Regions from separate parts of the Allobosea sp. UC22_33 genome, predicted to be linked through region 1. Evidence: predicted binding sites of a transcription regulator. Region 1 holds the regulator's gene; the other holds the start of a gene.
What was found. The regulator PhoB, encoded in region 1, activates phosphate uptake and scavenging genes when phosphate is short. The targets are predictions, from matches to a motif close to TGTCATNNANCTGTCAT.

Region 1 (15,589 bases):
AGGCGGTGGAGCAGGCGCGCATCGCGCTCGATGCCGGGGCGAAGGGCCTGCTGGTCGCGCCGCCCTTCTACTTCAAGGGCGTCAGCGACGAGGGGCTCTATGTCTGGTTCTCGCAGTTCTTCGAGAAGCTCGGCGCCTCCGCCCGGAATGTCGTCGTCTACCACATCCCTTCGGTGACGGCGGTCGATATCAGCGTCGGCCTGGTGCAGCGGCTCAAGACCGCGTTCCCCGGCCTCGTCATCGGCGTCAAGGATTCCTCGGGCAGCTATGCCAATACCGAAGCGCTGCTGAAGGCCCATGGCGAGCTCGCCATCCTCGTCGGCGACGAGCGCCAGCTCGCCAAGGCGGTGCGCAACGGCGCCGAGGGCACGATCTGCGGTCTTGCCAATCTCGCGCCGGGCCTGCTGCGGCCGATGGTCTACGAAGGCAAGGACAGCCCGGTGGTGAATGCGCTGGTCGACGAGATCTGCTCGCATCCGGTGCTGGCGGCGGTGAAGGCGCTGGTCGGCCATATCCATGGCGATGACGGCTATGGCGCGATGCGCCCGCCGCTGGAAGCGTTGGACGCCGCGACCCGCAAGCGGCTCTTCGCCGCCTTCGATTCGATCAAGCAGGCGAAGGCAGCCTGACAGGGATGTCGCAAGGAGGGATCGTGAACGAGCCGGAGCAGGAAGCGCGCGAGGGCGAACCGCTGAAGCTGAGGGAGCGCGCCTATGCCTCCTTCACCGAGCGATTGCTGGCGCGCGAGATCAAGCCCGGCCAGTTTGTGACCCAGCGCGAGCTCGTCGCGATGACGGGCTTTCCGCTCGGCGCCATCCGCGAACTCGTGCCGCGACTGGAGGCGGAGGGGTTGATCAAGACCGTGCCGCAGCGCGGCATGCAGGTCGCCCATGTCGATCTCAACCTGATCCGCAACGCCTTCCAGTTCCGGCTCTTCCTGGAGAAGGAGGCGACGGCGCTCTACACCCAGAATGCGACCGAGGACGAGATCGCCGAGCAGCGCGCCCGCCACGAGGCGATCATCGCGCGGGCCGAGGCCGGCGGCGACGAGCGCCTGATCGAGGATGCCGAGGACGTCGACCGCCTGATGCACGAGGCGATCATCGACCATCTCGACAACGACATCGTCAGCCAGGCCTTCCGCGTGACCTGGCTGAAGATCCGGCTGATCCGCCAGTACGAGACGCGCATCCAGAACCACATCCTCGTGCCGGTGATGCAGGACCATCTCAAGATCATCGCCGCGATCGAGAGCCGTGATCCCGAACGCGCGTCGGAGGAAATGAGCATCCATATCGGCAACGCCCGCGCGCGGGCGATGCAGTACTGACGACCGCAACCATCACGAGCCGGACAAACCGGCCGCTCCCCGGAGGGAACAGGCGATGACGAAGCAGACGAGGCGCGAATTCATGGCCGCGGCGGCGGCGGGGACGGCTGCGATCGCGGCGCCCAACATCCTGAGGGCGCAGGCGCTGGTGCTGCGCTGGGCCGACGGCCAGCCGGCGAGCCATCCCTCGCCGCAGAGCGCGGTGAAGGCCGCCGCCGAGATCAAGGAGAAGACCGGCGGGCGCATCGACGTCCAGTCCTTCCCGAACGGGCAGCTCGGCTCCTCCCGCGACATGGTGGAATCGGTCGCATCGGGCGCGCTGACCATGGTGACGGAAGGCGCGGCGCAGCTCGGCCAGTTCGTGCCGCAGCTCTCGATCATCGAGGCGCCCTATATCTGGAAGGACGCGGCGCATATGACGCGCGCGCTGAAATCCCCGCTGATCGACGAGCTCAACAAGGCGCTGGTCGAGAAGCGCGGCATGCGCATGATCGGGGTCAATTATTACGGGGTGCGCCATCTCACCAGCGGCAAGAAGGCGATCAACTCCGTCGACGACATGAAGGGCTTCAAGCTGCGCGTGCCGGAGGTCGACACCTTCCGGGCGATGGCGGAAGCCTGGGGCGCGCGGCCGACGCCGCTCAACTTTTCCGAGCTCTATCTCGCGCTGTCGCAAGGCGCGGTCGACGGGCAGGAAAATCCGCTCCCGACGATCGCCTCGGCCAAGCTCGGCGAGGTCCAGAAATACCTCGTGCTGACCGCCCATATCATCACGCCGCGGCTGGTGATCGTGAACGAGGCGGCCTGGCAGAAGATTCCGCAGGCCGATCGCGATCTCGTCGTCGCTGCGGTCGACAAGGCCGCGACCTGGCAGGACAACGAGATCCTGGAGCAGGAAAAGGGCCTTGCCGACACGCTGGCGAAGGGCGGCATGACGGTGATCAAGCCGGACAACGAGGCCTTCCGCAAGCCGGTGCTGGCGACGGTTCCCGCCAAGTTCGAGAGCAAATGGGGCAAGGGCCTCTGGGACCGCATCCAGGGGCTTTGACCCGGTTCCTCGGAACCACGCGGGTCATCCCGGACAAGCGGCTTCAGCCGCGCCGATCCGGGATCGATGCCGGAGCTTCCACCGGAAATGCTCAGGCATGGATCCCGGGTCTCCGCTTCGCTGTGCCCGGGATGACGCGCATTTGATCTCCACTGTCGCAAAGGCATCCGCATGACGCGCTGGTCCAGGGTTTTCGACCGCCTGACGGAGGTGATCGCGGCGATCCTCATCGTCGCGCTGCTCGTCGTTGTCACCCTCGGCATCGTCACGCGGGCGCTGGGCGAGCCGTTGATCTGGACCGACGAGGTCTCGCGCTTCCTGATGCTATGGGTCGCCGTCGCCGGCTGGATCCTGGCGAGCCGGCGGCGCGCGCATATCCGCATCCGCTTCTTCCATAACCTGCTGCCGCAGCATGGCTGGCGGGCGGCCGAGAGCGTGATGCAATCGGCGATGGTCGTCTTCGGCCTGCTGGTGAGCTGGTACAGCGTCCATCTGATCCAGGCGAACTATGATCTCGAGGCGACGACCGTGCCGCTCTCGATGGGGCTGCTCTATGTGCCGATGCTGGTAGCGGGCGTCGTCACGGCGCTGCAGGGACTGGCCGAATTGATCGACAATGTCAGGAACTGGAACGATCCGCCGTTTCAGCCAATTGCGCCGACGCTGCAGGAGGCGGCCGAGTGAGCACGCTGATCTTTCAGATCTCGGCCGTCTGGCTGCTCTCGATCCTGGCGGGGTTCCCGCTCTTCGCCTCGATGGGGCTTGCCGCCTTCGCCTTCGTGCTGATCGGCGATTTTTCCGCCTCGATCGTGCCGCAGAAGATGGCGCAGGCGATGAACTCCTTCCCGATCGTGGCGGCGCCGCTCTTCATCCTGATGGGCAACATCCTGGGCGCGGCGCGCATCACCGACCGCATCGTCGCCTTCGCCACGGCGGTGCTCGGCTGGCTGCGCGGCGGCTATGCCCATGCCTCGATCCTGACCAGCATGATCTTCGCCGGCATGGTCGGCTCGGCCGTCGCGGACGCGGCGGGCTCGGGCGCGATCGAGATCCGGGCGATGCGCAAGGCCGGCTATCGGCCGGAGACGGCGGCCTCGATCACGGCGGCAGCGGCTACGATCGGGCCGATCATCCCGCCTTCGCTGCCGATGGTGATCTACGGCGTGACGGCCGATGTCTCGATCGGCCGGCTCTTCATCGGCGGCGTCATCCCCGGCATCCTGATGGGATTGTCACTAATGGTGATGGTCGCGATCATCGCCAAGCGGCAGGGCTTCCGGAAGGAGCCGTTCAAGGGCTTCCGCGAGATCGGCCGCAGCTTTTTCAACGGCTTCTTCGCGCTGATGACGCCGCCTTTGATCCTCGGCGGCATGTTCACCGGCGTGTTCACCCCGACGGAAGCGGCGGCCGTCGCCTGTCTCTACGCGCTGTTCCTGGGCTTCTTCGTCTATCGCACGCTGGAGGTGAAGCAGCTCTGGCCGATCCTGATCGAGACGGTCGAGACCACGGGCCTCGTCACGGTCCTGGTGATGGCGGCGGGGGCGCTCGGCTGGTGCATGTCGATCTCGCGCGTGCCGCAGACGCTGACGCCGCTGATCGTCGAGACGATCAAGGACCCGCTCGTCTTCCTGCTGGTCTGCAACCTGATCCTGCTCGTCGTCGGCTGCTTCATGGAAGCGCTGGCCGCGCTGCTGATCCTGATCCCGATCCTGGTGCCGGCGGCGCATAGCTTCGGCATCGACCCCGTCCAGTTCGGCATCATCATGATCCTGAACCTGATCCTGGGGACGATCCATCCGCCGATCGGGGTGGTGCTGTTCGTGGTGACGCGCATCGCCAATGTCTCGTTCGAGACGATGTCTAAGGCGATCCTGCCCTGGCTCGTGCCGCTCCTGGTGGTGCTGGCCATGATCACGCTCTGGCCGCCCCTGACGACCTGGCTGCCGAACCATGTGATGGGGCCGTGAGGCTGGCCGGCTGCCATTCCAAGCCCTCATCCTGAGGAGGCCCGTCAGGGCCGTCTCGAAGGATGTTTCAGGAGGGTCCGGAACGATCTGGATCATCCTTCGAGACGCCGCTCACGCGGCTCCTCAGGATGAGGGCTGAAGAATTCGTGGCAGGGCCTCAGCTCTCCGGCTCGCCGCCATTGTCGAGATAGCGATCGACCGGAATGACGATGTCCTCGTCCAGCAGCCCGATCGCGGCTTCGTCCTTGCCCTTGTAAGGGATCGCCTTCAGCACATGGCGGATGGCGTTGAGCCGAGCGCGAAGCTTGTCGTTGCTGCGCACGACATGCCAGAGCGCGGCCTCGGTCGAGGTCCGGGACAGCATCTCGTCGAAGGCGCGGGAATAATCGTCGAAGCGCGGGACCGACTCGAAATCGATCGGCGACAGCTTCCAGCGCTTGAGCGGATCGTGCCAGCGGGCGTGCAGCCGCGTCATCTGCATCTCGCGCCCGATGGTCAGGAAGAGCTTGATCAGGCGAACGCCGTCGCGGGCGAGCATGCCCTCGAAAACCGGCGCCTCTTTCAGGAATTGCTCGGTTTCTTCCGGCTTGCAGAAGCCCATGACACGCTCGACGCCGGCGCGGTTGTACCAGGAGCGGTCGAAGAACACGATCTCGCCGGCGGTGGGCATCTGCGCGGCATAGCGCTGGAAATACCACTGGCCCTTCTCGGTGTCGGAGGGCTTGGGCAGGGCGACAATGCGGGCCTGGCGCGGATTGAGATGCTGGGTGAAGCGGGCGATGGTGCCGCCCTTGCCGGCGCCGTCGCGGCCTTCGAAGACGATGACGATCCGCTCGCCATGCTTGGCCGTCCAGCGCGTCAGCTTCTGCAGTTCGATCTGCAGCGGCTCCATCTCGCGGTTGTAGCGCTTGCGCTTCATCCGCTTGCCATAGGGATAGTTGCCGCTGTGATAGGCGGCATCGATGATCGCTTCGGGCAGGCTGTCGGCTTCGAGGTCGAAGTCCTTCGCCTTGATGGCTTTGGTGCGCGTCTTGGCGGGCCTTGCAGGTTTCTCCGATGGCACGACGATGGGATCCTTCACGTCCGAACCCGAGAACTTCTTCGCCATGGTCAGACCTCCGCTGTGGGGACAGCCTAGCCGGCTAGAGCAATTCCGCAATTACCCGAATAGCGGAATTACTCTAGCTCCTTGTTTTGTCGCATTTTCTTCACGCGAACCGGTGTCCACTTCGCTTGAAAATGCTTCAGGCCGCGGAAGGGAATTGACGCCCGTCGCGCTTCCGCTCAGGAAGAGGCCCGTCGGCACCCGCCGTCTGTCTCCGGGTTCTCCATGGTCAATCTTTCGGCTTCCAATGCCGCGCTGGTGCGGGACATGGTCGAGGCGCTCGGCGCGCCGGCCGTGCTGCTCGACGGCCAGGGCGTGGCGCAGGCGCTGAGCCCGGCCATGCCCGTCCTGATCCCAGGACTCGCGGTCGGCAAGCTGCTGGCGCTCGTGCTGCGCGACCCCGATCTCAACGACGCGATCGAGCACGTCGCGCTCGGAGGCGGACGCAAGACCGTCGAGCTGGTCGAGCGCGTGCCGGTCGAGCGGACCTTCCGCATCCATATCGCCGCGCTGAACGACAGCGGCCTGCGCCACGCGACGCTCCTGACCTTCCAGGACCTGAGCGAGCAGCGCGTGATCGAGCGCATGCGCGTCGATTTCGTCGCCAATGCCAGCCATGAGTTGCGCACGCCGCTCGCCTCGCTGCTCGGTTTCGTCGAGACCTTGCAGGGGCCGGCCCGCAATGACGAGCGGGCGCGCGAGCGCTTCCTCGGCATCATGCGCGAGCAGGGCCTGCGCATGGCGCGGCTCGTCGACGACCTGCTCTCGCTGTCGCGGATCGAGCAGCGCGCCCATGTCGCGCCGGATACGCCGGTCGATCTCGCCGGCATCGCCCGCGAGATCGTCGATTCGCTGACGCTGATGGCGCGGGAGCGCGACGTCACGCTGGCGTTGAAGACGCCGCACGAGGCGCTGCAGGTGCCGGGCGACCGCGACGAATTGCTGCGCCTGATGGAGAACCTCGTCGAGAACGCCATCAAATACGGCAAGCCCGGTGGAGAGGTCGCGATCACCGTCGAGGCCGGCGAGAGCGAGGCGAGCTTCAGCGTGCGCGATGATGGGCCAGGCATCGCGCCGGAGCATCTGCCGCGCCTGACCGAACGCTTCTACCGGGTCGATACCGCCGCGAGCCGCGAGGCCGGCGGCACGGGCCTGGGTCTCGCCATCGTGAAGCATATCGTGCTGCGCCATCGCGGGCGGCTGACGATCGAGAGCAAGCCGGGCGAAGGCGCGACCTTCAAGGCGATCCTGCCGCGTTTCGAGGCCGGGAGAGCCCACGGCTAGGCTTGGTTGACGCTCGGTCGCTTCGAGCGACCCGCTTGTCATTCCGGGGCGCGCCGCAGGCGCGAACCCGGAACCCACGACTGGGTTCGCGTTGGCGATTAGGCTGCTGCCAAAGGCTCGCCCGGTCGTGGGTTCCGGGTTCTTCGCTCCGCGAAGCCCCGGAATGACAGAGGTGGTTTCGACAAGGCGCCTCCGCCGCCTAATCCGTGCATGCCGGGCATCTATGACAGCTTTCATGACGGATTGTCATTTGGCTGTCATACAGAGGGTGTTCTGACAGGGCCGCTGCATATAGCGACCCAATGAGGACATCTCACATGCGCAAGATTCTCGTTCTCGCGGCCGTTGCCGCCGGGATCGCCGGTTCCGCCCAGGCTGCCGACATCACCGGCGCCGGCGCGACCTTCCCCTTCCCGATCTATTCGAAGTGGGCCGAGGCCTACAAGAAAGAGACCGGCACCGGCCTGAACTACCAGTCGATCGGCTCGGGTGGTGGCATCCGCCAGATCAAGGCCAAGACCGTCGCCTTCGGCGCGACCGACGCCCCGCTCAAGGGCGAGGACCTGACCAAGGACGGCCTGATCCAGTTCCCGACCGTGATGGGCGGCGTCGTGCCGGCCGTGAACATCGCCGGCGTCGAGCCGGGCAAGCTCAAGCTCTCGGGCGAGATCATCGCGCAGATCTATCTGGGCGACATCAAGAAGTGGAACGACCCGAAGATCGTCGCGCTCAATGCCGGCGTCACCCTGCCGGACGCGAACATCAACCCGGTCTACCGTTCGGACGGCTCGGGCACGACCTTCGTGTTCACCGACTATCTCGCCAAGGCCTCGGCCGAATGGAAGTCCAAGATCGGCGCCAACCAGTCGGTCCAGTGGCCGGTCGGCATCGGCGGCAAGGGCAACGAGGGCGTCTCGGCCTCGGTCAAGCAGGTCGCCAACTCGATCGGCTATGTCGAGTATGCCTATGCCAAGCAGAACAAGCTCTCGCACGCCCTGGTGAAGAATGCCGACGGCAACTTCCCGGCGCCGGAAGAGAAGGCCTTCCAGGCCGCCGCCGCCAACGCCAACTGGAACGAGCAGCCGGGCTTCGGCATCTCGCTCAACAACCAGAAGGGCGCGGATGCCTGGCCGATCACCTCGGCGACCTTCATCCTGGTCTATGCCAAGCCGGAGAAGCCGGAAGAGACGCAGGCCGCGCTGAAGTTCTTCGACTGGGTCTACAAGAACGGCGACAAGCTCGCCAGCGAGCTCGACTACGTCGCCCTGCCGGCGAACGTGAAGGACCAGGTCCGCAGCGCCTGGAAGGGCGTGACCGACACCTCGGGCAAGCCGATCTTCTGATCGCTTCCATCGACAGGGCGAGGCGGGTTCGACCCGCCTCGCCACCCTCATCAAGCCCTCATCCTGAGGAGCTCCCGCGGGAGGCTCTTCAGGATGAGGGCTGGGATCGGGCGGGCCTCCCGACGATCCCGGCCATGCCACCGGAGCCTCCGCGGATGACCGCAGCAACCGACATGACCAGCATTCCCGGCGCGACGCCGATCGTGCGCAAGACGCCGAAGGCGACCTTCGATCTCGTCTTCCGCAATGCCAGCTTCGGCGCCGCGCTGCTGGTGCTGGTGCTGCTCGCCGGCATCATGCTCTCGATGATCATCGGCGGCTGGCCGGCCTTCCGCGAATTCGGCCTCGGCTTCATCACCTCCAGCGTCTGGGACACCCAGAACGAGCAATACGGCGCCTGGCCGGCGATCGTCGGCACGCTCTCGACGGCGCTGATCGCGCTGGTGATCGGCGTGCCGCTCTCGCTGGGCATCGCGGTCTACCTGACGCAGCTCGCGCCGGCCTGGTTCAAGAGGCCTGTCTCGACCGCAATCGAGCTGCTGGCCGCCGTGCCCTCGATCATCTACGGCATGTGGGGCCTGTTCGTCTTCGTGCCGCTCTTCGCGGCCTATGTGCAGATCCCGCTCTCGAACATCGTCGAGGGCATCCCGATCGTCGGCACGGTGCTCTACTCGCGCTCGCCCTCGGGTCTCGGCATCTTCACCGCCGGCATCATCCTCGCCTTCATGATCGTGCCGTTCATCGCCTCGATCACCCGCGACATGCTGGAGCAGATCCCCTCGGTGCTGCGCGAGAGCGCCTATGGCATCGGCGCCACGACCTGGGAGGTCGTGCGCCATGTGCTGGTGCCGCAGGCCGGCGTCTCGATCATCGGCGCGATCATGCTGGGGCTGGGCCGCGCGCTCGGCGAGACGATGGCGGTGACCTTCGTCGTCGGCAACGCCAACCGGCTCTCGGCCTCGATCCTCGATCCCGGCTCGACCATCGCCTCGCGCATCGCCAACGAGTTCAACGAGGCCATGGGCCTGCAGCTCAACTCGCTGATCGCGCTGGGCTGCATCCTGTTCTTCGTCACCTTCGTCGTCCTCGTCATCGCGCGACTGCTGGTCGCCCGCGTCAAGCGCTACTGAGGCTAACCTCCATGACCATGACGACCACGCCTCGCGAATTGCCGCATCAGCCCTGGGGGCGCGTGCGCCAGTCCCGCCGCACCGCCGACCGGCTGATGAAGATCATCGCCACCGGCTTCACCTTCACCGCGATCTTCGTGCTGTTCTGGATCCTCGGCATGCTCGTGGTGAAGGGGATCGGCGGGCTCTCCGTCGCGACCTTCACGGCGGTCACGCCCGGCCCCGGCACGGAAGGCGGCGGCATCGCCAACGCCATCGTCGGCTCCTTCGTGCTGACCTTCCTCGGCATCGCCATCGCCACGCCGATCGGCGTTCTGGCCGGGACCTGGCTTGCCGAATACGGCCGCCGCTCGAAGCTCGCCAACCTGATCCGCTTCATCAACGACATCCTGCTCTCGGCGCCGTCGATCCTGATCGGCCTGTTCGTCTACGTCATCCTGGTCGAGCCGTTCCGGGGCTATTCCGGCTGGGCCGGCGGCGTCGCGCTCGGCATCATCGCGATCCCCGTGATCGTGCGCACGACCGAGGACATGCTGAGCCTCGTGCCCGGACCCTTGCGCGAGGCCGGCGCCGCGCTCGGCGCGCCGCCCTCCGTCGTCATCACCTCGGTGACCTGGCGCGCGGCCAAGGCCGGCATGGTCACCGGCATCCTGCTGGCGCTCGCCCGCATCGCCGGCGAGACCGCGCCGCTGCTCTTCACCGCGCTGAACAACAATTTCTGGTTCTCGCCGACGCTCGTCGGCGGCGTCTCTAACCTGCCGGTGACGATCTACCAGTTCGCCTCCGCCCCTTACGAGAACTGGCAGCAGCTCGCCTGGGCCGGCTCTCTCATCATCACCGTCTCGATCCTCGTGCTCTCGATCGTTGCCCGGCGTATCGTCGCCGGCAGCAAGTGAGCCTGAAACCAACCCGGTCGCGACCGACCTTGAGGACCTAAGTCGATGCTTTCGACCCTTGAACTCTCCCCCCAGTCGCTCGATGCCGAGGCGCCCGTCCGGATCGCGGTGAAGAACCTCGATTTCTACTACGGCGAGCACAAGGCGCTGAAGAACATCAATCTGGACTTCCGCGACCGCCACGTCACGGCGCTGATCGGCCCGTCGGGCTGCGGCAAGTCGACCCTGCTGCGCATCTTCAACCGGATCTACTCGCTCTATCCGGAGCAGCGCGCGGAAGGGCAGATCATGCTCGACGGCCGCAACATCATCTCCAACGATGTCGACGTGAACGAATTGCGCTCGCGCGTCGGCATGGTCTTCCAGAAGCCGACGCCGTTCCCGATGTCGATCTACGACAACGTCGCCTTCGGCATCCGCCTCTACGAGAAGCCGCCGAAGTCGGAGCTCGACGACCGCGTCGAGGGCGCGCTGCGCCGCGCCGCGCTCTGGGACGAGGTCAAGGACAAGCTGAAGAGCTCCGGCATGGGCCTCTCCGGCGGCCAGCAGCAGCGCCTGTGCATCGCGCGCACCATCGCGCAGAAGCCGGAAGTGATCCTGTTCGACGAGCCGACCTCGGCGCTCGACCCGATCTCGACCGGCAAGATCGAGGACCTGCTGGAGCAGCTCAAGAGCGACTTCACCATCGCGATCGTCACGCACAACATGCAGCAGGCGGCGCGCATCTCGCAGTACACCGCGTTCATGTATCTCGGCGAGGTCATCGAGTTCGCACCGACCAACACGATCTTCATGAACCCCGCCAAGAAGCAGACCCAGGACTACGTCACCGGCCGTTTCGGCTAAGGACCGGTTTCAAACTAGCAGCCCTCATCCTGAGGAGCCGCGCATTCGGCGTCTCGAAGGATGGTCCAGGAGGCTCCGGAACCATCTGGAGCATCCTTCGAGACGCAAGCTTCGCTTGCTCCTCAGCATGAGGGCTGAAGGATGCGCAATCCGATCCGAACAAGACGACGCTGCACCGGCGCCAATGATCTAGAGGACACGCCGCCATGACCGACCACATCGTCCGCTCCTACGACACCGATCTCGAAGGCATCCGCCGCAGCCTCGCCGAAATGGGCGGCATGGCCGAGCGCATGCTGGGCGATTCCACGGTGGCGCTCGTTCGCCGCGACACCGCGCTCGCCCAGAAGATCATCTCGGCCGACCAGCGTCTCGACAACCTCCAGCGCGAGGTCGAGGAGAAGGCCGTGCTCACCATCGCCCGGCGCCAGCCGCTGGCGCAGGACCTGCGCGAGCTGATCTCGGCGATCCGCCTTGCCTCGGACATCGAGCGCGTCGGCGATCTCGCCAAGAACATCGCCAAGCGCGCTGTCGCCATCGCCGGGCAGTTCCAGCCGCCGCATCGCGCGGTCGTCGGCCTGGAGCATATCAGCCGCCTGGTGCAGGCCCAGCTCAAGGACGTGCTCGACGCCTATGCCGCGACCAACGAGCAGAAGGCGCTCGAGGTCTGGAAGCGCGACGACGAGATCGACGCGCTCTACACCTCGCTGTTCCGCGAACTCCTGACCTATATGATGGAGGACCCGCGCAACATCACCTTCTGCACGCATCTGCTGTTCTGCGCCAAGAACATCGAGCGCATCGGCGACCACACCACCAATATCGCCGAGACGATCCATTACCTCGTCACCGGCGATTCCCTCGATGCGAACCGCCCCAAGCTCGACACGACCAATATCGAGGTCGAAGCGGTGACGGGAAGCTAAGGTCAAAGCCATCATGGCCGCACGTATCCTGATCGTCGAGGACGAAGAGCCGCTCACCCTGCTGCTGCGCTACAACCTCGAAGCCGAGGGCTTCGAGGTCGACAGCGTCGCGCGCGGGGACGATGCGGAGCTGCATCTGCGCGATCACACGCCCGATCTCGTCCTGCTCGACTGGATGCTGCCGGGCCTGTCCGGCATCGAGCTCTGCCGCCGGCTGCGCTCGCGTCGCGACACCGAGCGCGTGCCGATCATCATGCTGACGGCGCGCGGCGAGGAGACCGAGCGGGTGCGTGGCCTTGCGACCGGCGCCGACGACTATGTCGTGAAGCCGTTCTCGCTGCCGGAGCTGATCGCACGCATCCAGGCGCTTTTGCGCCGGGCGAAGCCAGGTCACGTCGCGGGGCTATTGGCGGCGGGCGATCTCGAACTCGACCGTACGACGCGCCGCGTCCGCCGCGCGGGCAGTGAACTCCATCTCGGGCCGACCGAGTTCCGCCTGCTGGAATTCCTGATGCAGGCGCCGGGCCGGGTCTATTCCCGCGCCCAGCTGCTCGATGCCGTCTGGGGCCGCGACGTCTATATCGACGAGCGCACGGTCGACGTCCATGTCGGGCGGCTGCGCAAGGCGATCACGCCGGGCGATGCCAAGGACCCGCTGCGCACCGTGCGTGGCGCCGGCTACGCCTTCGACGAGACCTTTGCGCGCGGCGGGGCCGCTTAAGCCTCAGGCGTTCGGGCCGCCCTCGATATCGCCGACCCAGCTCAGCGCCTTCTCGTAGTCCTCGGGCTTGAAGGCGCGGACCTTCACGAAGGGGATCGCCGGGTCGAGCAGTTCGACGAAGCCGGCGAGCCAGCCCCTGTCGGTGATCACGGCCTCCTTCGGGAAACGCCTGAGCTCCCAGAGCTTGCCGAGGCTGTAGCGCGCGTCCTTCCAGGCGGCGGCCAGCGTCATGTCAGTGAAATCGGTCATGTCGGCTAGGATGCCGAGCTTCTCGTGACGGGCGAGCCGGGCGTTGATGTCGGCCATGATCGCGTCGAGATCCTCTCCCGTCAGCGTCTGCGACAGGCGATAGGCGGCGACATGGTCCGGGGCCGGCAGAATCGTGAGCATGGATCGTCCTCCTGCTCGACAACGCGCGGGCGCGGACGAGGTTCGCAGGGCTGGTCTTGCCGCAGATCGAACGCTATGGCCTCCAACGCCATTCTCGAAGGACGGTGCGGAGGACGCGACGTGAGCGCGGCGCAGACCACGAAGGCTGAAGGCGCGGCCGTCACGATCGCCCATGTCGGCAAGCGCTTCGGTGGCGTGCAGGCGCTGACCGACGTCTCGCTTGCGGTCGCGCCCGGCGCGATCCAGTGCATCATCGGGCCATCGGGCGCCGGCAAGTCGACGCTGCTGCGCTGCATCGACGGGAGCGAGACGGCCGACGAGGGCACGATCCAGGTCGACGGGCAGCCGATCGAGACCGGGACCGCAGGCCAGCCTCTCGCCGTCGGCATGGTCCCCCAACGGCCCGCGCTGTTCGACCATATGACCGCCCTGCAGCACATTCTCGAAGGGCCGCTCGCCCGGCTGAAGCTGTCGCGGCGAGAGATCGTCGCGGAGGCGATGGCGGCGCTGGAACGGGTCGGGCTCCCCGACAGGCGCGATGCCTATCCCAACGAGCTTTCGGGCGGGCAGCAGCGGCGCCTTGCCGTCGCCAGAGCCTTGGCGGCGAAGCCGAGATTGATGCTGCTGGACGAGCCGACTGCGGGGCTCGATCCGGATGCCGCGAGCGAAGTGCTTGAGGTCATGCGCGGCCTCGCGGGATCGGGCCCGACCCTGATCGTGGCGACGCATGAAATCGGCTTCATCCGGGAAACCGGCGACCAGGTCGCCTTCATGGATGGCGGCGAGATCGTCGAGATCGGGTCGCCTCGGAGCCTCCTCGCCGCGCCGAGGCAGGCGCGTCTGCGCGACTTTCTCGCCTCGCTGTCGGCGTAGAGGCGCTTCGCTGGAAATGCTCGGCGGGCTTGCGATGCGGGCAGGGCTAACGTAACCCGGTCAGGTCTTCTCCGGATCGCCAGCGCCCACCGTCATGTCAGCCTCGATCACCGACCGTTATGCCGCCCTGGTCGAGGCGGGCGCCATCGAGCGCGATCCCGCGCAGGTCGCGGTGGTCAGGAAGCTCCAGGCGCTGACCGAGACGCTCGCAGCCCGTCGCCTCGCCCGCAAGGGCAGCGCGCTCGGCTGGCTCTTCGGCAAGAAGCCGGACACGGCTAGTGCGCCGAAAGGGCTCTATGTCTGGGGCTCGGTCGGCCGCGGCAAGACCATGCTGATGGACATGTTCTTCGAGGCGGCGCCGGTGAAGCGCAAGCGCCGCGTGCATTTCCACGAATTCCTCGCCGACGTGCATGGTCGCATCAACATCTATCGGCAGAAGATCAAGAGCGGCGAGGTCAAGGATTCCGATCCGATCGCGCCGGTTGCGGCGGATCTTGCTGATGAGGCCTATCTGCTCTGCTTCGACGAGTTCACCGTCACCGACATCGCCGATGCGATGATCCTCGGGCGGCTGTTCACGGCGCTGTTCGCGGCCGGCGTCGTCGTGGTCGCGACCTCGAATGTCGAGCCGTCGCGGCTCTATGAGGGCGGGCTCAACCGGGCGCTGTTCCTGCCCTTCATCGAATTGCTGCAGACCAAGGTCGAGGTGCTCAAGCTCGATGCGCGCACCGATTTCCGGTTGGAGAAGCTCGGCGGCGCGCCGGTCTATCATGTGCCCGCCGACGCGAAGGCGAAGGCTGCGCTCGATACGGCCTTCAAGGCGCTGTCCGGCGTGGCGCAGGGGCAACGCACGGTGCTGAACGTGCAGGGGCACGATCTCGTCCTGCCGCAGGCGGCCGGCAGCGTGGCGCGGGCGAGCTTCGCCGATCTCTGCGCGCAGGCCTATGGCGCGTCCGACTACATCGCGCTGGCGCAGCGCTTCCACACGCTGGTGCTGGACGACATCCCCATCCTCGATTTCGACCGACGCAACGAGGCCAAGCGCTTCATCATCCTGATCGACACGCTCTACGAACATCATGTGAAGCTCGTCGCCTCGGCAGCGGCCGAGCCGCATGAGCTCTATCGCGCGAACAAGGGGCGCGAGGCCTTCGAGTTCGACCGCACGGTTTCCCGCCTGATCGAGATGCGTTCCGAGGAATACCTCGCGATGCCGCATGGCCGGCCCGACTCGGCGGCGAGCGGGAATACCACCGGCCTGGTCGAGACTTGACGATGGCGCAGCGCGAGCCGAGCGAGACCCGCATCCTCACGGTCGCCGGCGAGCATCTGCGCAAGTTCGGGCTGAAGCGCTTCACCGTCGTCGCCGTGGCGGAAGAGGCGGGCATGACCCATGCCAATGTCTACCGCTACTTCCCGTCCAAGGGCGCGCTGATCGACGCCGTCGTCGATGTCTGGCTGAAGGCGACCGAGCGCCGGCTGGCCGATGTCGCGGACGGGCCCGATCCCGCCGACGACAAGCTGGAGCGCCTGATCCTGGCGCTGGCCAAGGCCAATCGCGACTTGCTGACCGAAGAGCCGCATCTGTTCGCGGCCTTGTCGCTGGCTGTTGCCAAGCGGCATGCGATCAGTCGGCGCAACCGGACCCGCGTGCGTGCCCTGTTCGAGCGGGTGGTCGACGAGGGCATGGCGACCGGCGTGTTCGAGCCGCGCGACCGCGACCGGGCGAT
Region 2 (15,589 bases), 460 kb from region 1:
CGCGTCGTCAACGCGATCGAGCGCGTGCTGGCGCGCCAGGGCGGCAACGGCTCCTTCGGCCTCTGGGGCGTCGGCGGCGACGATCTCTGGCTCGACGCCTTCGTCACCGACTTCCTGACCCGGGCTCGCGAGAAGCAGTTCGCCGTGCCGCAGATCGCCTTCAATCTCGCGCTCGACCGCCTGCGCAACCAGGTCGTCAACACCAGCGAGATCAACAAGGAAGAGGCGGCCGGCATCGCCTATGCGCTCTATGTGCTCGCCCGCAACGGCCGGCCGGTGATGGGCGACCTGCGCTATCTCGCCGACAACAAGCTCGGCGATTTCGCGACGCCGCTCGCCCGCGCCCAGATCGGCGCCGCGCTCTCGGCACTGGGCGATCGCGGCCGCGGCCGCGCCGCTTTCGGCAGCGCGCTGGGCCTCCTGCAGCAAGCGAGCGATGACGGTTTCTCGCGGCCCGATTACGGCTCCCGCCTGCGCGACGGCGCCGGCGTGCTCGCCCTGATCGCGGAAGCCAATGGCGAGCGCGCAGATATCAGCCGCGCCGTCTCGATCCTCGACGCCACCCGCAACAGCGCCCGCTACAGCTACACCTCGACGCAGGAGCAGATGTGGATGGTGCTGGCGGCGCAGGCCATGGCCAAGGACGCCGAGGGCATGACGCTGACGGTCGATGGCGCCGCCCGCAAGGGTGCGCTCTATCGCACGCTCTCGGCCGAGGCGCTGGAGGCGAAGTCGCTCACCATCGCCAATCCCGGCGCCGGCAATGCCCAGGCGGTCATCACCGTCGCCGGCATCCCGACCGCGCCGGAGCCGGCCCTGAACCAGGGCTTCGGCCTGGAACGCGTGATCTACACGATGAAGGGCGAGAAGGCCGATCCCGCGCGCCTGCGCCAGAACGAGCGCTATGTCGTGGCGTTGACGGTGACCGAGGCCACGCCGCGTTATGGCCGCCTGCTGCTCGTCGATCCCGTCCCGGCCGGTCTCGAGATCGAGAACGCCAATCTGACGGAAGGCGCCTCGGTCGCGGGCCTCGACTGGCTGAAACAGGAGGTCTCGCCTGTACATACCGAGTCGCGCGACGACCGCTTCGTCGCCGCCTTCGAGCGCTCAGGCTCGCGCAGCGACAAGCTCTCCTACACCGTCGCCTATATCGCGCGAGCGGTCTCGCCCGGCCGTTACGTCTACCCCGCCGCCGTGATCGAGGACATGTACCGGCCGGACCGCTTCGGTCGCACCGGCTTCGGCGCGGTGGAGATCACCTCGGCGCGGTGATGGACGCGCAGCGCGAAAAGACGAGCACAACGGAGCTCCCTCTCCCCTCGGGGGAGAGGGATGGGGTGAGGGTCGGCGCAGCGCTCCGTCGTTTTCCGGCCCGCCTGGCCACGCTCATCCGTCAGCGCTCCGCGCTGCCACCTTCTCCCCCGAGGGGAGAAGGGAAGACTCCGCGCCGCTTTCGCAAACTGAAGATCGCCGCCGGCGCTCTCGCCATCTCGGCGATGGCAGGCGCCACCGCCCTTACCCTCTACGCCCGCTCCCTGCCCCCGCTCGACCTCGCGGCCGCGGCCGATCGCTCGACCGTGGTGCTCGATCGCGATGGCAAGCTCCTGCGCCCCTTCCTGACCGCCGACGGGCGCTGGAAGCTCCCCGTAACATCAGACGATGTCGATCCGCGCTATCTCGCCATGCTCAAGGCGTTCGAGGACAAGCGCTTCGATGGCCATCGCGGCATCGACCCGCTCGGCATGATGCGCGCCGCCGGCCAGATGCTGCTCAACGGCCGCGTCGTCTCCGGCGGCTCGACCCTGACCATGCAGGTCGCGCGCCTGCTCGAACCACGGGAAGAGCGCACGCTCTCCGCCAAGCTGAGACAGGCCGTGCGCGCCGTCGAGCTGGAGCGGCGCTTCGACAAAGCCCGTATCCTCGACCTTTATCTCACGCTCGCGCCCTTCGGCGGCAATCTCGAAGGCGTGCGCGCCGCGAGCTTCGCCTATTTCGGCAAGGAGCCGAAGCGGCTCTCGACCGCGGAGGCCGCCCTGCTCGTCGCCCTGCCGCAATCGCCGGAGACGCGGCGGCCGGACCGCTTTGTCGAGGCCGCCCGCAAGGCGCGCGAGCGCGTGCTGGAGCGGGTCGAGCAGGCGGGCCTCGCCACCCGTGACGAGGTCGCCGCCGCCCGCAACGAGCCGATCCCGATCGCGCGCCGCCCCTTCCCCAATCTCAGCCCCCATATCGCCGAGCAGGCGGTGGCGGAGGCGCCAGCCGAACGCGTCCAGAAGCTCTCGCTCGACGCGCGCCTGCAAACCGCTCTCGAAGGCCTCGCGCGTGAACGCAGCCTCGGCTTGGCACCTCAGGTCTCGATCGCGATCCTCGCCGTCGACAACGAGACCGGCGAAATCCGTGCCTCTGTCGGCGGCGTCGATTATTTCGCGGCGGAGCGGGCGGGCGCGCTCGATCTGACACGGGCCTTGCGCTCGCCGGGCTCGGCACTGAAACCCTTCATCTACGCGCTCGCCTTCGACAACGGCATCGCCCATCCCGAGACGATGCTGGAGGACAGGCCTGCCCGCTACGGCATCTACATCCCCGAGAATTTCGACATGACCTTCCAGGGCATGGTCAGCGCGCGCAAGGCGCTCCAGCTCTCGCTCAACGTGCCTGCGGTCGAATTGCTCTCGGCGCTCGGCCCGCAGCGCTTCCTCTCGCGCCTGCGCGATGCCGGCGTCGCCATTGCCATGCCCAAAGACAGCGGCGCGCCCGGCCTTGCGGTCGGCCTCGGCGGTCTCGGCATCACCTTGCAGGACCTGACCCGTGCCTATGTCGGGCTGGCGCGCGGCGGCGAGATGCTGCCGCTGAGATTCCGGCCGATATCCGCCCCTCTCCTCAGCCCTCATCCTGAGGAGCCGCGCAGCGGCGTCTCGAAGGATGTTCCAGCGCGCTCTGGACCATCCTTCGAGACGCGCTCTGCGAGCGCTCCTCAGGATGAGGGCTCGCGTGGTGGAGCGCGCCTCGTCGACCCCGTCGCGGCCTGGTATGTCGCCGACACCCTGCTCGGCGCGCCGCCGCCCCTCAATGCCGTGCCCGGCCGCATCGCCTACAAGACCGGCACGTCATACGGCTATCGCGATGCCTGGGCCGTCGGCTTCGACCGCAAGCATACGATCGGCGTCTGGGTCGGCCGTGCGGATAACGGGGCCGTGCCCGGATTGGTCGGGCGCACGGTCGCGGCGCCGATCCTGTTCGACGCCTTCGCCCGGCTCGGCATCGATCCGCGGCCCTTCCCGCAGCCGGCCGACGCGATCGTCGCCAGCACCGGCCACCTGCCGCCGCCACTCAGGCATCTCCGGCAGGACGTGCCCAAGACCGTCACGGCGATGACGACGCCGACGCTCAAGCTCGCCTTCCCGCCGGACGGTGCCCGCATCGACCTCTCCGCCGCCGCGCTCGACGGCGGCGGCCGGCTCAACCTCAAGGTCGCCGGCGGCTCGCCGCCCTATACCTGGCTGGTCGACGGCGCGCCGGTGACCGAGCCGCAGCGCCGCCGCGAGACGCAATGGCAGCCGCCCGGCAAGGGCTTCATGCGGATTTCGGTGATCGATGCGACCGGAGCGAGCGAGAGCGTCTCGGTGAGACTGCAGTAGCTCGCAGCGTCATCCCGCACGCGCTGCGGCACGAAGTGCTGCGGCGCAGATGCGGGACCGTCTTCAGGAAAAGGCGCCCTTCTCGCGTCGCCAAGTGAGGCGCCCACTCGTCACGCGGTCCCGTGTCTGCGCAGCAGCGCTGCACGCTGCGGCGCGCACGGGATGACAGCGGGTGGTCGTTCACTCCGCCGGCGCCGGATGCGCTCCATGAGTGCCCTGCGCCTCGTCATGCGCGCCGTGGCGCGAGCCATGGACCGTGCGGGCGAGATAGCTATAGGCGACCGGCACCACATAGAGCGTCAGCAGCGTGCCGAAGGTCATGCCGCCGACGATGACCCAGCCGATCTGGGAGCGGCTCTCCGCGCCGGCGCCCGCCGCGATGGCGAGGGGCACGGCGCCGAGCACCATCGCGCCCGTGGTCATCAGGATCGGCCGCAAGCGCAGCTCCGCCGCCTCGACGAGGGCGTCGATCATCTCGCGTCCCTCCTCGCGGAGCTGGTTGGTGAACTCCAGGATCAGGATGCCGTGCTTGGTGATCAGGCCGACCAGCGTGATCAGGCCGATCTGGCTGTACACGTTCATCGTCCCGCCCGTGAAGTAGAGTGCCGCGAGCGCGCCGGTCAACGAGAGCGGCACCGAGACCATGATCACGACCGGGTCGACGAAGCTCTCGAACTGCGCCGCCAGCACCAGGTAGATGAAGCCCAGCGCCAGCAGGAAGACGATGAAGATGCTCGCGCCCGACTGCTTGAACTCGCGGCTCTGGCCGGCATAGTCGACCTGCACCGAATTGGGCAGCACCCGCGTCGCGGCATCCTCCAGAACCTTGAGCGCATCGCCGAGCGAGTATCCCGGCGCGGGGATCGCAGTGACCGTCGCCGAGCGCAGCTGATTGAAGCGGACGAGTTCCTTCGGCGCCACATTCTCCTCGACCTTGACCAGGCTGGAGAGCTGCACCACGGCGCCGCCGCGGCCCATCAGGTAGATCGACTGCAGCGCCTGCGGCGTGTTGCGCTCGGCCCCCTCCACCTGCAGCATGACGTCGTACTGCTTGCTGTTCATGTTGAAGCGGGTGACCTGCCGGCCACCGAGCAGCGTCTCCATGGTGCGGCCGATGATGTCGACATTGACGCCGAGATCGGCGGCGCGCTGCCGGTCGATCGAGACCTTGATCTGCGGCTTGTCAAGGATGAGGTTGGTCTCGACATTGGTCAGAACAGGCGAATTGGAGACCTCCGTCATCAGCTGGTCGACATAGGACTTGATCTGCGTATAGGGCTCCGACGAGCGCAACACGAACTCGACCGGCTTGCTGTTCGCCTGGCCTTGCCCCAGCGAGGCCGGGTTGGTCGCGAACAGGCGGATGCCCGGGATCTGCGAGAGCCCCCGGTTGATCTCGGCAACGAGATCCTGCTGCTTGCGCTTGCGTTCTTCCCAGGGCTTGAGACGGGCGAAACCGACAGCGCGCGTCACATCGGGGAAGCCGACGATGACGAGATAGGTTTCGACCTCGGGGATGTTCCGGAAGTAGTTCTCGACCTGGCGGGCATAGTCGGCCGTGAACGAGATCGTCGCTCCCTCGGGAGCGACGCCGACGGCGTTGATCGTGCCACGATCCTCGACCGGCGCCAGCTCGGCGCGCAGATGCGTGAAGAAATAATAACCGCCACCGGCGACGCCGATCGCAAGCAGGACGACGAGCGGACGCACCTGGAGCGCCGCACGCAGCGAAGCCCTGTAGCCGCGCGACAACCCGTCGAAGCCGCGTTCCAGCACATTGTAGAGCCAGTTGTGCTTCTCGTGGTGGCGCAGCAGCTTGGCGCACATCATCGGCGTCAGCGTCAGCGCCACGAAGCCGGAGACCAGCACCGCGCCGGCCAGCGTCAGCGCGAACTCGATGAAGAGCTTGCCGGTGCGGCCGGTCGAGAAGGCCATCGGTGCGTAGACCGCGACCAGCGTCAGCGTCATCGCCACCACGGCGAAGGCGATCTCGTTGATGCCGCGGATCGCGGCGGGGGTCGGCTGCATGCCGTCCTCGATATGGCGATGCACGTTCTCCAGCACGACGATGGCGTCGTCGACGACGAGGCCGATGGCGAGCACCATCGAGAGCAGCGTCAGCGTGTTGACGGTGAAGCCGAACGCATACATCAGCGCAAACGAGCCGATCAGCGAGACCGGGATCGTCACCAGCGGAATCAGGGTCGCGCGGACCGATCGCAGGAAGATGAAGATGATCAGCACGACCAGCACGATCGCCTCGATGATCGTCTGGTAGACCGCCTTGATCGAGCGGTCGATGAACACCGAGCTGTCATAGGACTTGGCGATCGACATGCCTTCCGGCAGGTCCTCGATGATGCCGGGCAGCGCTTCCTCGATGCCGGCGGAGACATCGAGCGGGTTCGCCGTCGCCTGCTTGACGATGCCGATCGTGACCGAAGGCGTGCCTTTGAACCAGGCGGCGTTGCGCTCCTCGCGCGCGGCGAGCTCGACTTTGGCGATGTCCTTGACCTTGACCGGGAAGCCGCTGGCGTCCTTGACGACGATCTCGCGGAATTCCCCCGGCGTCGTCATGCTGGTCTGCGAGAGCACCGTGAATTCGCGGTCGTTGCTCTCGATGCGGCCCGACGGAATCTCGATATTCTGCGCCCGGACGGCGGCCTCGACCTCCTGGACGCTGACGCTGTAGGCCGACATGCGGGCGCGATCGAGCCAGATCCGCATCGCGTACTGGCGCTGGCCGAGGATGCGGACTTCCGCCACGCCGGTGACGTTCTGGACGCGGTCTGAGATCGAGCGATCGGCGAAATCGGTCAGTTCGAGCGGTCCGTGCCGCGAGCTGGTCAGCGAGAGGTAGAGGATCGGCTGCGAGTCGGCCTCGACCTTGGCGATGACCGGCTCGTCGATCTCGTCGGGCATGCGGCTGCGCACGCGGCTGACGCGGTCGCGCACGTCGGACGCCGCGACGTCCGGATCGACATCCGGCCGGAAGCGCACCTGGATGAAGCTGCGCTCCTGGCGGCTGGTCGAGGACAGGATCTCGATGCCCTCGATGCCGGCGATCGAGTTCTCCAGGATCTGGGTGACCTGCGTCTCGATGATCTCGGCCGAGGCGCCGCGATAATCGGTGCGCACCGAGACGATCGGCTCGTCGATATTGGGGTATTCGCGGATCGTCAGGCGGCCATAGGAGACGATGCCGATCAGCATCACCAAGAGGCTCAACACCGTCGAGAGAACGGGCCGGCGGACGAAGAGTTCGAAGAGGCTCATGCGTCGGTCCTAGAGCTGGCTCGTCTGGACGACCTTGTCCTTGATCGCGATGATGGCGCCGTCGCGCAGCCGCATCTGGCCGGCGGTGATCACCTGCATATCGGGCTTCAGCCCGCTGACGATCTCGACCTTGCCAGGCAGGCGCTTGCCCAGTTCGACGGTGACGCGCTTCGCCTTACCCTTATCGACGATGTAGACCATCTTGCCGACGGCATCCGGCACGACCGCCATTTCAGGAATGAGGATCGCGTTCTCGCGCTGGTCGATGGTGATGACGAGACGGGCGAAAAGGCCGGGCTTCAACACAAGGTCTGCATTCGGAATGGCGGCGCGCAGGCGGATCGCCCGGCCGTTCACATCCACGACCGGGTCGATCGCGTAGATCTGCCCCTGGAACTTGCGGTCCGGCACCGCATCGACCCGCATCTGCACGGGCTGGCCGACCTTCAGGCGGCTGAGATAGATCTCGGGCACGCGGAAATCGATCTTGATCGGGTCGATGCTGGTCACCGTGATCAACTGCTTGCCGACAGAGACGAAGTCGCCGACGCCGACCGAGCGCAGGCCGACGACGCCGGTGAACGGCGCCACGATGGTCGACTGCGCGAGCTTGGCCTTGGCGAGCTGGATCCGCGCCTCGCTCGAAGCCAGCTTCGCCGCGGCCTCGTCAAGCGCGACTTGCGTTCCCGAGCCGCGCTGCACCAGCGAGCGCAGGCGCTCATAGGTATCGCGCGCAAGGCCGAGATCGGCCTGCGACTGCTTGAGTTCGGCATCGAGGATCGCGGTGTCGAGCTTCACGAGCTCCTGGCCCACCTTGACGCGCTCGCCTTCCTTGAAGCCGAGCGCGACCACGCGACCCGCGATCTCCGGTGCGATCACCACGGATTCATCGGCGGCAAGCGTGCCGAGCGCCTCGACCTCTTCGCTGACCGTCGCAAGCTCGATGGCGGCGACCTCGACGGGAACGCCGCGCGGACCCGAGACCGCGCTCGCCTGGGCCTGCTGGGTGCCGGCGCGCTGGTTGCGGTAGGCATAATAGCCGCCGCCCGCGATGGCGGCGACGAGAACAAGAAGGACGAACCGCTTCATCAGGCTGGAGGCTCCGTTGCCGCCCATTGGTCTTAAATGGAACGAAAGGCGTTGCTAAGATGCCGGCGCGCCACAGCGGCACAAAAACAGCGGTTCTTGCGCCGATGCCGCATCGATCCGGCCTTGTAGCCATCGATGCAAGATGCTTGCCGATAAGAGGCCCACCGTCACGGGCATCTCCGCCGCACACAAGCATCCACGATCATCCTGCCGGTAAGCCGCGGATCGTCCAAGCGCATTCTGGAGACCTCACGAAACGTTGACCGGCTCGCGGGAGCTCAATCGCGCCATTCGAGGCTTTCGCCCTGCTGTCACGCCGCTGTCATCCGTGGTCGTTAGGGCTCCCGGCAATCGAGATGTCTGCCCCTCCGGCCTTGGCCGGGCGGCGACGCGCTCGTGCCCGCATCTGCCCCGAGAACCAGTCCATGCTCCGCATCGAAGGCCTGACCAAGCGCTTTGGCGACAGGAACGCGGTCGACGCTGTGACCCTGACCGTGCCGAAGGGCGAGATGGTCGGCGTGATCGGCCCCTCCGGCGCCGGCAAGTCGACGCTGCTGCGCACGCTGAACCGCCTGACCGAGCCGACCTCCGGACGGATCGTCTGCGAGGAGCAGGACGTCACCGGCCTGAAAGGCGCTTCGCTGCGCCGCTGGCGCCGCGACACGGCGATGATCTTCCAGCAGTTCAACCTCGTCGGCCGCCTCGACGTGCTGACCAATGTCCTGCTCGGCCGGCTGAACCACCGCTCGGCGGCGCTGACATTGGTCAAGAGCTTCTCCGAGGACGACAAGATCCGCGCCATCGCGGCACTCGAGCGTCTCGATATGGGCCATCTCCTGGCGCAGCGCGCCGAGACCCTGTCCGGCGGCCAGCAGCAGCGCGTCGCCATCGCCCGTGCCCTCGTCCAGGAGCCGCGCATCATCCTCGCCGACGAGCCGATCGCCTCGCTCGACCCGCGCAATACCCAGGTCGTCATGGACGCACTGTTCCGCATCAATCGCGAGGACGGCATCACCGTGATGTGCAACCTGCACGACCTCGACATCGCCGCGAAATACTGTGACCGCCTGATCGGCATGTCCGCCGGCAAGGTCGTGTTCGACGACGTGCCGCAGGCGCTGACCCGCGAGATCGCGGCCGAGCTTTACGGCATCGAGGCCAAGGATGCCGGCGCCGAGGCGCTGGATGCGCTCGACGCCATCGCCGCCTCCGAGGCGAAGCGCGCCCGCCAGAAGACTGCCTGATTTCCAGAAGATCGCCGGACCGGCCCGACGGCCGTCGCCGCGAGAAGACTATCCCCGCCTAGAACCAGGAGCCAATCGATGCTGACCCGTCGTCATACCCTCTCGCTCGCCGTCGCCGGCCTGGCGCTCGCCGCCTCCCCGGCCTTCGCCCAGGACTGGAAGGCCAAGTATCCCGAGCTCGTCTTCGCGATCATCCCCTCCGAGAACGCCTCCGGCGTCACCGAGCGCTACACCCCCTTCGTGCAGTACCTCGCCAAGGAGCTCGGCACCAAGGTCACCCTGCGCATCGCCAACGACTACGCCGCGATCATCGAGGGCCAGCGCACCGGCAACATCCACATCGCCTCCTACGGCCCGTCCTCCTTCGCCCGCGCCCGCATGACCGGCGCCAAGGTCGATGCCTTCGCCATCGAGACCAACCTGGACGGCACCAAGGGCTATCACTCGGTCTTCTACGTGAAGAAGGACTCGCCCTATCAGAAGGTCGAGGACCTCAAGGGCAAGAACCTCGGCCTCGTCGACCCGAACTCGACCTCCGGCAACAACGTCCCGCGCTTCGCGCTGAACGGCATGAAGATCGAGCCGGAAACCTTCTTCTCGAAGGTCGTCTATACCGGCAGCCACGAGAACGCGATCATCGCGCTCCAGCAGGGCACGGTCGACATCGCCGCCAACTGGTGGAACGACGAGCAGGAATCGAACCTGCAGCGCATGGCCCGCAAGAACATGGCCAAGGCCGAGGACTTCCGGATCATCTTCAAGTCCGAGCAGATCGTGAACTCGCCGATGGCCTATCTCACCGACATGCCGGAAGAGCTGAAGGCCAAGATCCGCGACGCGGTCCTGAACCTCGCGACCAAGGACAAGGCAGCCTTCGACAAGATCTATGAAGGCAAGCAGGGCCCGCTCGTCGCCGTCGACAACAAGGCCTACGACCCGATCATCGAGCTCAACAAGTTCGTCGACGAGCTCCGCAAGAAGAAGTCGTCGTAATTCAACAAGCCGTCATGCCCGGGCTTGACCCGGGCATCTCCTGATCGAGATTCCCGGGTCTGCGCTTCGCTTCGCCCGGGAATGACGCCCTTGTCCGGTATCGCACCCGCCGATCCCGCGACCCCTCGGAAGCGCTTCTCAATGACCCTCGCGATCGACAGCAACGACCCGGCCATCAGGGCCCATGCCGAGGCCTACCGGCAGGCTTCCTCCGCCAAGCGCCGGCAGGCCCTGATCGGCATCGTCGTCTTCATCGCCTGCGTGCTGCTCTCGGCCCGTGGCGCGGAGGTCGATCTCGCCAAGTTCTTCGAGAACATCCACCGCTTCCCGAAATACATCTACGAGACGCTGCCGACGCTGCGCCTCTCCAGCATCAGTGCCGACCTTTCCGAATGGTACTGGGGCCTGAAGGGCTGGCTGAAGCTGCTCTGGCAGACCGTGCTGATCGCCTATGTCGGCACCATCCTCGGCGTCGCCGGCGCCTTCCTGTTCTGCTTCGCCGCCGCCGCCAATCTCGGCCGCGCCACCTGGCTGCGCTTCGCGGTGCGCCGCTATCTCGAATTCTGCCGCACCGTTCCCGAGATCGTCTTCGCGCTGATCTTCGTCATCGCCTTTGGCCTTGGGCCCCTGCCCGGCGTGCTCGCCATCGCGATCCATACCATGGGCGCGCTTGGCAAGCTCTTCTCGGAAGTCGTCGAGAACATCGACCTGAAGCCGGTCGACGGCGTCACCGCCGCCGGCGGCAACTGGTGGCAGATCGTGCGCTTCGCGGTGGTGCCGCAGGTGCTCTCCAATTTCGCCAGCTACGCGCTGCTGCGCTTCGAGATCAATGTCCGCGGCGCCTCGATCATGGGCTTCGTCGGCGCCGGCGGCATCGGCCAGGACCTGATCGAAGCGATCCGGAAATTCTACTTCACCGATGTCAGCGCCATCCTGTTGCTGATCATCATCGCGGTCATGCTGATCGACTACGGCACCGAGCGGCTGCGCCACGCCCTCCTCAGCCTGGAGCATGGCCGATGAGCCTCGCCTTCTCGACGGCCGAGCGCGCCGACATCCTGCGCCGCCACGACGCCGCGATCCGCGGCTCGCTCAAGACGAAGCTCGCGACGATCGGCACCATCGTCGCGCTCGCCGGCTTCTTCGTCTACGGGCTGACGACGCTCGAAACCTCGCTCTGGAAGATCATTGCCGGGCTCAGTAATCTCGGCACCTTCGTCGTGCTGATGCTGCCGCCCGATCCCGGCTCATGGGCGCGCGCCGTCATCTTCGTGAAGGCGCTGTTCGAGACCATTGCCATCGCCTTCCTCGGCACGATCCTCGCTGCCATCCTGGCCCTGCCGCTCGGCTTCATCGCGGCGCGCAACGTCGTCGCCAACCGCGTCGTACATTTCCTCGCCCGCCGTTCGCTCGACACCGTGCGCGGCGTCGATGCCCTGATCTGGGCGCTGATCTGGGTGAATGTCGTGGGCCTCGGCCCCTTCGCCGGCATGCTCGCGATCATGACCAGCGATCTCGGCGCCTTCGGCAAGCTCTATTCGGAAGCGATCGAGGCGGCCGACCGCAAGCCGGTCGAGGGCGTCGCCTCCGTCGGCGGTGGCAAGGCCCATGAGATCCGCTTCGGCCTGCTGCCGCAGGTGCTGCCGGTGATCGCGAGCCAGGTGCTCTACTATATCGAGTTCGAACACGCGATCCTCGACCATCATCGGCATCGTCGGCGCCGGCGGCATCGGCCTCTATCTCGCCGAGACGATCCGCACGCTGGAATGGCAGCAGGTTTCGTTCCTGATCCTGCTGGTGCTCGCCGCGGTCTCCGCCATCGACTTCCTGTCGGGCAAGCTGCGCTTCGCCATCATCGGCCGCCGGGCAAGGTGATCTTTTCCTTCTCCCCTTGGGGGAGAAGGTGTCTGCAAAGCAGACGGATGAGGGCGGTACGGCTGGCCTCACCGGTCATCGGCTCGCCAAGCATTCCCTCATCCGTCAGCGCTACGCGCTGCCACCTTCTCCCCCGAGGGGAGAAGGTGAGTCCCCGAACGGCTCGATCACCATTTCCACGCGCTCGGCGGCGAAGACGCTGCTCACGAGATGCACCGGCGTCAGGTCCGGCAGCGCATCGACCGCCGTCGAGATCATCACGGCCGCCTCCGGCGCGATCTCCAGCAGCTCCGCCTCAGGCTCGTCGGCGAGCCGGGCTGTCAGGCGCGTCGACAGGCGCACATAATCCGTGATGCCGTAAATCTTGAAGGCCGCCGTGATCGAGCCGGCCGCCTCGCGATAGGCCTTGTCGAAATCCGGGAAGCGCTCGACCGAGAGCCAATGCGTGCCCGTGCCCATCGGCACGCCGTCGGCAAGGCTTACGCCGCGCACCTGCCAGAGCGGCGTCCCGGTCTTCAGCTTGAGTGCGGAGCAGGCCGCAGCCTCCCCCACCACCACCTCGGCCGAGAGCATGCGGCTCGTGCCGGTGATGCCGAGCCTGCCCATATTGGTACGCATGCTGACGCGCCGGCCGATCGGATAGGGCAGGCGCGGCGCTGTCACCTGCGTGCCGCGTCCGCGTGAGACCGTGACTAGCCCCTGTTCCGCGAGATGGCGAAAGGCCTGTCGCACCGTATGACGATGCACGCCGTAGCGCTCGGCCAGCGCGACCGAGGCCGGCAGCGTGTCGCCGAGCTTGTACTCGCCGCGCCCGATCGCGTCCGCCAGTTCGTCGGCGATGCGCCGCCAGGCCGTTCCCCCGTCGCGCTCCGCCAGTGCCGCATCCGTCATCAAAGTTTCATCCGAAAAGTATAGACCTTTGCCATCAACTCCCCTAGCATAGTCTAGACATTCGGAACTGACCAGCGAGCCCGCGCCGATGACGCAGAAAACCCCGAGGCAAAGCTGGATGGCGACGCTGGCGCGCGCCTCCCGCAGCGAGATCGAAAGCCTGCTCGGCGATCCGCCGGACCATGACCTGTTGAAGGCGCCGGAGACCGGCACCGTGATGGTCGAGGGCCGCGCCGGTGGCGCCGGCCGCCGCTTCAATCTCGGCGAGGCCACCGTGACGCGCTGCGTCGTGCGCCTGTCCAACGGACGGATGGGCTTCTCCTATGCGCTCGGCCGCGACGGCCGGAAGGCGCGGCTCGCCGCCCTGCTCGACGCCCGCCTCCAGGACGAGGCCGAGGGCAGCGGATTGCATAAGGGCATCGCCACGCTCGCCGCCCGGCAGGCATCGGCCCGCGACCTCGCCTCGCGCAAGGCGGCGGCGACCAAGGTCGATTTCTTCACGCTGGTCAGGGGTTCGTGATGCCGGCTGAAACCAGGATCGCTCCCGGCTTCTCCGACCCGGTCTTCCAGTCGCAGGCCGCCTTCCGCGCCCTGCTCGCCGCCCTCTCCGAGCCCGGCACGCTGCAGCAGGTCGCCAGCGAGATCGCCCCGCCGGAAGGCCTCGCGATAGCAACTGCAACCGCCCTGCTGACGCTCGCCGATTACGAGACCCCGGTCTGGCTGCCGGAAGCCCTGCGCAACGGCCCGGCTGGCGCCTGGCTGCGCTTCCATTGCGGCGCGACGCTCGTCGAGAACCCCGCCGAGGCCGCCTTCGCGGTCATCGACGGCGCGGCCGACGAGCCCAGGCTCTCGACCTTCAATCTCGGCACCGATCAGTTCCCGGATCGTTCGACCACCGTGATCGTGCAGGTCACGAGCCTGGAGGGCGGCCCCGCCATCACCCTCGCCGGCCCTGGGATCCTCGGCTCGCGCATCATCGCGCCGCGGGGTCTGCGCTCCGGCTTCACCGATGAATTGCGCGAGAACGGCGCGCTTTACCCGCTCGGCGTCGATGTTCTGCTCGCGCATGGCGAGGGCCTGATCGGCCTGCCGCGCTCGACGCAAATCGAGGAGGCTCGCTGATGTACGTTGCCGTCAAAGGCGGCGAGGCCGCCATCCTCGCCACGCATGATCTCGTCGCCGAGGCCCGTCGCGGCGATCCGGCCGTGCCGGAAATCTCTGTCGCCCAGATCCGCGAACAGCAGGCTTTGGCCTGCGCCCGCGTGATGAACGAGGGCTCGCTCTATGATCAGGACCTCGCCGCGCTGGCGCTGAAGCAATCGCAGGGCGACGTGATCGAGGCCGCCTTCCTGATGCGCGCCTATCGCACGACGCTGCCGCGCTTCGGCTCATCCGAGCCGCTCGACACCGCCGCGATGGCGATCCGCCGCCGCGTCTCCGCCACCTACAAGGACCTGCCGGGCGGACAGGTGCTCGGCCCGACCTATGACTACACACACCGGCTGTTCGATTTCGGGTTGATGGACTCCCCCGCCGTCATGGCCGGGCCTGACCCGGCCATCTCAAGACGAGACGGCGCCGGAACCTCCGTGTCCGGAGATGCTCGGGTCGAGCCCGAGCATGACGACCTGAAAGCCCCGCTCGACGCTCGCATGCCGCGCGTCCCCGACATCCTCGGCGCCGAGGGCCTGATGGAAGCAGAGGAGCCGCCGGAAGGCGATCCGCGCCCCTTCGACCTGACGCGCGATCCGGTCTCCTTCCCGGCCGATCGCGACGTGCGCCTGCAATCCATGGCGCGCGGCGACGAGGGCTTCCTGCTCGGCCTCGGCTATTCCGTGCAGCGCGGTTTCGGCGGCACGCATCCCTTCGTCGGCGAGGTCCGCGTCGGCGAGGTTGCGGTGGAGTTCGTGCCCGAAGAGCTCGGCTTCGCGGTCGATCTCGGCGACGTCACCCTGACCGAATGCCAGATGGTCAACCAGTTCCAAGGCTCGAAAGAGGTGCCGCCGCAATTCACCCGCGGCTACGGCCTCGTCTTCGGCCATAGCGAGCGCAAGGCGATGTCGATGTCGCTGGTCGACCGCGCCTTGAAGGCGCGCGATTTCGGCGAAGCCACCAATTACCCGGCGCAGCAGGACGAGTTCGTCCTCTACCACGCCGACAATGTCGAGGCGGCCGGCTTCGTCGAGCATCTCAAGCTGCCGCACTATGTCGATTTCCAGGGCGAGCTCGAACTGATCCGCCGCATCCGCCGGGAGCGCGAGGAGCGGATCGCCCGCGAACAGGGCGCCCAAGAGCAGAACGCGATGCCGGAGGCTGCGGAATGACCATTCACCAGATGCCGGCGGACGATACCAAGCCGGCTTACAACTACGCCTATCTCGACGAGCAGACCAAGCGGATGATCCGCCGCGCCCTGCTCAAGGCCGTCGCGGTGCCCGGCTATCAAGTGCCGTTCGGCTCGCGCGAGATGCCGCTGGCCCGCGGCTGGGGCACCGGCGGCATCCAGGTCACCGCCGCGATCATCGGCCCCGCGGACACGCTGAAGGTCATCGACCAGGGCGCCGACGACACCACAAATGCCGTCTC

Region 2: a site for PhoB is predicted at 8,310-8,326, ahead of phnC (phosphonate ABC transporter ATP-binding protein). Genes of this name have one in related genera too.

What each region holds. Positions count from the first base shown of each region.
Region 1 covers NZ_CP170556.1:3,808,802-3,824,390, reverse strand. Annotated here, with positions in the region: gene ACFJGT_RS18655 (dihydrodipicolinate synthase family protein) at 1-629, shown strand, start outside; gene ACFJGT_RS18650 (GntR family transcriptional regulator) at 653-1,330, shown strand; gene ACFJGT_RS18645 (sialic acid TRAP transporter substrate-binding protein SiaP) at 1,386-2,378, shown strand; gene ACFJGT_RS18640 (TRAP transporter small permease) at 2,550-3,062, shown strand; gene ACFJGT_RS18635 (TRAP transporter large permease) at 3,059-4,345, shown strand; gene ppk2 (polyphosphate kinase 2) at 4,503-5,453, opposite strand; gene ACFJGT_RS18625 (ATP-binding protein) at 5,676-6,734, shown strand; gene pstS (phosphate ABC transporter substrate-binding protein PstS) at 7,052-8,077, shown strand; gene pstC (phosphate ABC transporter permease subunit PstC) at 8,233-9,207, shown strand; gene pstA (phosphate ABC transporter permease PstA) at 9,219-10,103, shown strand; gene pstB (phosphate ABC transporter ATP-binding protein PstB) at 10,149-10,949, shown strand; gene phoU (phosphate signaling complex protein PhoU) at 11,156-11,875, shown strand; gene phoB (phosphate regulon transcriptional regulator PhoB) at 11,889-12,596, shown strand; gene ACFJGT_RS18590 (STAS/SEC14 domain-containing protein) at 12,600-12,986, opposite strand; gene ACFJGT_RS18585 (amino acid ABC transporter ATP-binding protein) at 13,107-13,859, shown strand; gene zapE (cell division protein ZapE) at 13,954-15,132, shown strand; gene ACFJGT_RS18575 (TetR/AcrR family transcriptional regulator) at 15,135-15,589, shown strand, end outside.
Region 2 covers NZ_CP170556.1:4,264,218-4,279,806, forward strand. Annotated here, with positions in the region: gene ACFJGT_RS20670 (alpha-2-macroglobulin) at 1-1,272, shown strand, start outside; gene pbpC (penicillin-binding protein 1C) at 1,497-3,635, shown strand; gene ACFJGT_RS20680 (efflux RND transporter permease subunit) at 3,816-6,911, opposite strand; gene ACFJGT_RS20685 (efflux RND transporter periplasmic adaptor subunit) at 6,921-8,000, opposite strand; gene phnC (phosphonate ABC transporter ATP-binding protein) at 8,426-9,244, shown strand; gene phnD (phosphonate ABC transporter substrate-binding protein) at 9,323-10,237, shown strand; gene phnE (phosphonate ABC transporter, permease protein PhnE) at 10,379-11,260, shown strand; partial or broken gene phnE (phosphonate ABC transporter, permease protein PhnE) at 11,257-12,112, shown strand; gene phnF (phosphonate metabolism transcriptional regulator PhnF) at 12,224-13,003, opposite strand; gene phnG (phosphonate C-P lyase system protein PhnG) at 13,092-13,523, shown strand; gene phnH (phosphonate C-P lyase system protein PhnH) at 13,523-14,125, shown strand; gene ACFJGT_RS20725 (carbon-phosphorus lyase complex subunit PhnI) at 14,125-15,327, shown strand; gene ACFJGT_RS20730 (alpha-D-ribose 1-methylphosphonate 5-phosphate C-P-lyase PhnJ) at 15,324-15,589, shown strand, end outside.